Regions from separate parts of the Streptomyces sp. NPDC051243 genome, predicted to be linked through region 2. Evidence: riboswitches for the same ligand, from Rfam matches in the RefSeq annotation. Region 2 holds a riboswitch; the other holds the start of a gene.
The links. A riboswitch is a leader RNA that binds a small molecule or an ion and turns the genes downstream of it on or off. The one in region 2 is predicted to bind thiamine pyrophosphate.

Region 1: linked by a shared signal. The riboswitch ahead of thiC (phosphomethylpyrimidine synthase ThiC) and the one ahead of ACIBAG_RS29985 (thiamine ABC transporter substrate binding subunit) in region 2 are both predicted to bind thiamine pyrophosphate.

The regions. Positions count from the first base shown of each region.
Region 1 is NZ_JBITES010000004.1:76,057-79,216, forward strand. It holds gene thiC (phosphomethylpyrimidine synthase ThiC) at 1-1,760, opposite strand, end outside; TPP riboswitch at 1,753-1,942, opposite strand; gene ACIBAG_RS10915 (YibE/F family protein) at 2,014-3,160, shown strand, end outside.
Region 2 is NZ_JBITES010000012.1:204,490-207,649, forward strand. It holds gene ACIBAG_RS29970 (phosphatidate cytidylyltransferase) at 1-13, shown strand, start outside; gene ACIBAG_RS29975 (SRPBCC family protein) at 150-599, shown strand; gene rlmN (23S rRNA (adenine(2503)-C(2))-methyltransferase RlmN) at 715-1,821, shown strand; TPP riboswitch at 1,853-1,960, shown strand; gene ACIBAG_RS29985 (thiamine ABC transporter substrate binding subunit) at 2,040-3,134, shown strand; gene ACIBAG_RS29990 (ABC transporter permease) at 3,110-3,160, shown strand, end outside.

The DNA.
Region 1 (3,160 bases), on a different contig from region 2:
CGGTTGCCCGCCGCCGCGAACTCCTTCGACTTCTGAGCCATGCCCTCCTCGATCTCCTCCCGGGACTCGCCGTGCTGGCGGCGGATGTCCTGGGAGATCTTCATCGAGCAGAACTTCGGCCCGCACATGGAGCAGAAGTGGGCCGTCTTCGCGGGCTCGGCCGGCAGGGTCTCGTCGTGGAACTCGCGTGCCGTGTCCGGGTCCAGGGCGAGGTTGAACTGGTCCTCCCACCGGAACTCGAAGCGAGCGTCGGAGAGCGCGTCGTCCCACTCCTGAGCACCGGGGTGCCCCTTGGCGAGATCGGCCGCGTGGGCGGCGATCTTGTACGTGATGACGCCGGTCTTGACGTCGTCACGGTTGGGCAGGCCCAAGTGCTCCTTGGGGGTGACGTAGCAGAGCATGGCCGTGCCCCACCAGGCGATCATCGCGGCACCGATGCCGGAGGTGATGTGGTCGTACGCCGGCGCGACGTCCGTGGTCAGCGGGCCGAGCGTATAGAACGGAGCTTCATCACAGATCTCCTGCTGAAGGTCGATGTTCTCCTTGATCTTGTGCATCGGGACGTGTCCCGGGCCCTCGATCATGGTCTGTACGTTGAAACGCTTCGCGATCCGGTTGAGTTCCCCGAGAGTTCGGAGTTCCGCGAACTGCGCCTCGTCGTTGGCGTCCGCGATCGAGCCGGGCCGAAGGCCGTCGCCCAGTGAGTACGTGACGTCGTACGCGGCGAGGATCTCGCAGAGTTCCTCGAAGTTCTCGTACAGGAAGCTCTCCTTGTGGTGCGCCAGGCACCACGCGGCCATGATCGAGCCGCCTCGCGAAACGATGCCGGTCTTGCGGTTCGCGGTGAGCGGTACGTACGGCAGGCGAACGCCCGCGTGGACCGTCATGTAGTCCACGCCCTGCTCCGCCTGTTCGATGACCGTGTCCTTGTAGATCTCCCAGGTCAGCTCCTCGGCGCGGCCGTCGACCTTCTCCAGCGCCTGATAGAGCGGCACCGTGCCGATCGGCACGGGGGAGTTGCGCAGCACCCATTCGCGGGTGGTGTGGATGTTGCGGCCGGTCGAGAGGTCCATGACCGTGTCGGCACCCCAGCGGGTCGCCCAGGTCATCTTCTCGACCTCCTCCTCGATGGAGGAGGTGACGGCGGAGTTGCCGATGTTGGCGTTGACCTTCACCAGGAATCGCTTGCCGATGATCATCGGCTCGATCTCCGGGTGGTTGACGTTGGCGGGCAGCACCGCACGGCCCGCCGCGATCTCCTCGCGGACCACCTCGGGAGAAACGTTCTCCCGGATGGCCACGAACTCCATCTCGGGGGTGATCTCGCCGCGGCGCGCGTAGGCGAGCTGCGTGACCGCCTTGCCGTCACGGCTGCGACGGGGCTGGCGCGGCCGTCCGGGGAAGACCGCGTCGAGGTTGCGCAGACCGCCACGGGGCGAGGTGTGCTTGATCCCGTCATCCTCGGGGCGGACAGGACGGCCCGCGTACTCCTCGGTGTCGCCGCGGGCGATGATCCAATTCTCCCGTAGCGGGGGCAGGCCCCTGCGGACGTCGGTATCGGCGAGTGGATCGGTGTACAGGCCTGACGTGTCGTACAGCGTGACCGACTGCCCGTTGGTGAGGTGCACCTGGCGGACCGGCACCCGCAGATCGGGGCGTGAGCCCTCGACATACGCCTTGTGCCAGCCGATGGACTTCCCGGCCTCCTGGGACTGCTCGTCCTGGACGGAGGCAGGCGTGCGTGCGTCCTTGTTGGTCATGAGACCTACTCCCTACGCCGGCATTACCCGGTAACAGGTTCGGCGGTCGACGCAGCGGTTTCCGTCTGCCGACGTTTCGTGTGAAACATCACTCGCGATGGGTGATGTTTCATGTGAAACATCGCTGGGACGGAGGTCAGCGCCCTCTCAGCCCGGTGCTCCGAGCTCCCGCGTGTACAAAGGTGGCACCACGCTAGCGTCAATTCGGGCGCGCTGAACAGAGGGCCCCGGTCGTTCTTGCGATGATCGGTCGGTGACCACGACGCATGAACCTCCGTACCCACCGCCCGAGCGGCCCCGCGGATCCGGCGCCGGAAACGGCCCCGCCCGGGGCAACGGCCGTGCAGACGGCCGGGGTTCGGGGATTCCTGGAGCGAGATACGACGGCGGATACGGCCGTGGTTCCGGAGACGCCCGCGACGATCATGGCGCCGGACACGGCGGCTGGCACGAGCACGGTTCCGAATCCAGTGGCTCACCGGGGCGGGGACCCGGCCCGGGTGACGGGCAGGGGCACGATTCCGGTGGTCATGGACACGGGCCCGGGTCCGGCGGCTCGCACGGCGGCGGCGGCGACGGTGGCGGGTACGGGCACTCGCACAGTCACGCCCACGGTCCTGCGGCACCCGTCTCCCAGCACCTGCGCAAGGTCATCGCGGCGATCCTGATTCCGTTCGCCGCGGCGGTGGTGGTGGGGCTCGCGGTGCTGTGGCCGGGCGGTGCCCCGCCGCACGAGCGGACGGGCGTCGGCTTCGACCGGCAGACTCAGCAGGCCACGGTCACCAAGGTGGTCGAGGTGAACTGCAAGGAGGTGGGCGCCTCAGGGGTGCCCCCGACCGGTGACACCTCCACCGCCGAGGGCTCCTCCGCCGTGCAGCAGGAGAACGGCACCTGCAAGAAGGCGACGATCCGCGTCGACACCGGCACGGACAAGGGCCGTACGTTCACGGAGATCGTGCAGCCCGACCAGTCACGGCAGTTGCACGAGGGCCAGGAAGTCGTGGTCGCCTATGAGCCCTCGGCGCCCAAGGACCTGCAGTACTCGGTCACCGACGTGAACCGGCGCGTTCCGTTGGCGGTGCTCGCCGGCATCTTCGCTCTCGCCGTCGTGCTCGTCGGGCGGATGCGGGGCGTGATGGCGCTGGTCTCGCTGGCCATCAGCTTCCTGGTGCTCAACTTCTTCATCCTGCCCGCGATCCTGCAGGGCTCGAACCCGCTGGTCGTGGCGGTCGTGGGGTCGAGTGCCATCATGCTGATCGCCCTCTACCTGTGCCACGGCCTCTCGGCCCGTACGTCGGTGGCGGTGCTCGGCACGCTGATCTCGCTGCTGCTGATCGGTGTCCTCGGCTCGGTGTTCATCGACTGGGCCGCGCTCACCGGCAACACCGACGACAACACCG
Region 2 (3,160 bases):
CGGGTCGGGCTGACGGATCGGTCAGTGTCAGGGAGCCTCCGTTCTTGCAGAGCGGAGGCTCCTTGGTCTGTGGGACGATTCGGGTGTACGTCAACGAAGGCACTCAGAGACACTCACAGGCACCCACAGGGGACTCGAAGGGGGTCATCATGACCGCCATCCGAGAAGTCATCGACGTCGACTGCACGCCGGACGAGGTCTACGCGTACATCACCGACCCGTCCCACCTGCCCGAATGGCAGCTGAGCGCCGTCTCGGCCGAGCCGCTCGACGAAGGGCCGGTCCACGCCGGCTCCCGGGTGCGGGTCACCCGGCGCATCGGCAACCGACAGCTTCCGATGACCGTGCAGTTCGACGAGCTCGACCCTCCGCACAGCTGGGATCTGCACGGGATCGACGGTCCCGTCAGGCCCCGCACCCACGGTGAGATCGAGCCGCTCGACGACGGACGCCGCTCCCGCGTGACGATCGACATCGACTTCGAAGGGCACGGCCTCGGCAAGGTCCTGGTGCCCCTCGTCGTCCGCCCACAGGTTCGCAAGGAACTGCCGCGCGACGAGCAACTCCTCAAGGACAGGCTGGAGCGCAGGACCGACTAGCCCGGCGTTCGGCAGGCACGTACGAGCCCGTCGCGGCCATCCGCCACGCGGGAGTGATCCCGGCTGTCCACAGGGGAGCGGGCCACACCAGTGGATCTGCGACACTGGTACAGCCATGCCTAAGCCCGGAGAACTCACTTTCGTCGCCCCCCGCGGAGCCAAGAAGCCGCCGCGGCACCTTGCCGATCTCACGCCCGGTGAGCGCAAGGACGCTGTCGCCGCGATCGGCGAGAAGCCGTTTCGTGCCAAGCAGCTCTCGCAGCACTACTTCGCGCGGTACGCGCACGACCCGGAGCAGTGGACCGACATCCCTGCCGGATCGCGCGCCAAGCTGCGGGAGGAGCTGTTCCCGGAGCTGATGACCGTGGTACGGCATCTGTCGACCGACGAGGGCACGACGCGCAAGACGCTGTGGCGGCTGTTCGACGGGACGCTCGTCGAGTCGGTGCTGATGCGGTATCCGGACCGGGTGACCATGTGCATCAGCTCCCAGGCGGGGTGCGGGATGAACTGTCCCTTCTGCGCCACCGGGCAGGCGGGGCTCGATCGCAATCTGTCCACCGCGGAGATCGTGCATCAGATCGTGGACGGGATGCGGGCGCTGCGGGACGGGGAAGTGCCCGGCGGGCCCGCTCGGCTGTCCAACATCGTCTTCATGGGGATGGGCGAGCCGCTCGCCAACTACAACCGGGTCGTGGGGGCGATTCGGCGGCTCACCGATCCCGAGCCGGACGGGCTGGGGCTGTCGCAGCGCGGGATCACCGTCTCGACCGTCGGTCTCGTCCCGGCCATCCACCGGTTCGCCGACGAGGGCTTCAAGTGCCGGCTCGCGATCTCGCTGCACGCGCCCGACGACGAGCTGCGCGACACCCTCGTCCCCGTGAACACGCGGTGGAAGGTGCGCGAGGTGCTCGACGCCGGGTTCGAGTACGTCGAGAAGTCCGGGCGCCGGCTGTCCATCGAGTACGCGCTCATCCGGGACATCAACGACCAGGCGTGGCGCGGTGACCGGCTCGGGCGGCTGCTCAAGGGCAAGCCCGTGCATGTGAACCTGATTCCGCTGAACCCGACTCCCGGGTCGAAGTGGACCGCCTCGCGGCCCGAGGACGAGAAGGCGTTCGTCGAGGCCATCGCCGCCCATGGTGTGCCGGTGACGATTCGGGACACCCGTGGTCAGGAGATCGACGGGGCCTGCGGTCAGCTCGCGGCCACCGAGCGGTAATCTGAGCGCGTACACCCGTACGAACATCTTCATATTCCGACAGGGGAGCGCCACAGCGCTGAGAGTGCGGCAACCAGGCCGCAGACCCTCTGAACCTCGCCCAGGTCATTCTGGGTAGGAAGTTCGGTCATCACTCAAGCTGTTGCGCCCTGCCCGGGAGCCGAAAGGACTTCTGGGCGGGGCCGCGTCTCTTCCTGGTCCATCCCAGGAGGAATTCAGTGAGCACCACCAAGAAGTACCTGGCCCTGGCCGTCGGTCTCGGCCTGGTCACGTTGTCCGCGTGCGGATCGTCGTCCGACGACGAGAGTTCCGGCGGGTCCGGGTCCGGCGGGTCGAAGACCGTGACGCTCGTCAGCCACGACTCGTGGGCCGTCTCGAAGAACGTCCTCGCCGCGTTCGAGAAGCAGTCCGGCTACCAGGTCAAGGTCCTGGAGGACGGCGACGCCGGGCAGGCCGTCAACAAGGCGATCCTCACCAAGGACAACCCGCAGGGCGACGTCTTCTTCGGCGTCGACAACACCCTGCTGTCGCGGGCGCTCGACAACGGGCTGTTCCAGCCGTACGAGGCGAAGGGCGCCGACAAGATCGACGCCCGGTACCAGGCCGACCAGGACGAGCACCGGGTCATTCCCGTCGACACCGGCGACATCTGCGTCAACTACGACAAGGCGTACTTCAGCGAGCACAAGCTGGCCCCGCCGACGTCGTTCGACGACCTGATCAAGCCGGCGTACAAGAACCTCCTCGTCACCGAGAACGCCTCCACCTCCTCGCCGGGCCTGGGCTTCCTGCTCGGCACCGCCGCCAAGTACGGCGACGACGGCTGGCAGGACTACTGGGGGAAGCTGAAGGCCAACGGCGTCAAGGTCGTCGACGGCTGGGAGCAGGCCTACAACGAGGAGTTCTCCGGCTCGGCCGGCGGCAAGCAGGCCAAGGCGGACCGGCCGCTCGTCGTGTCGTACGCCTCCTCGCCGCCCGCCGAGGTGATCTACGCCGACCCGAAGCCGACGGCCGCCCCCACCGGGGTCGCGACCGGCACCTGCTTCCGCCAGGTCGAGTACGCGGGTCTGCTCAGCAACGCCAAGAACGCCGAGGGCGGCAAGGCGTTGATCGACTTCCTGCTGACGAAGACGTTCCAGGAGGACATGCCGCTCAACATGTTCGTCTACCCGGTGGTCGACGGTGCCCAGGTGCCCGAGGAGTTCGCGAAGTACGGCCCGCAGGCCGAGGAGCCCGAGACCATGGACCCGGCGAAGATCGCCGACAACCGTGACGACTGGGTCAAGTCGTGGACCTCGCTCGTACTGAAGTAGCCCCCCGGCCGATTCGGAGGAGGAAC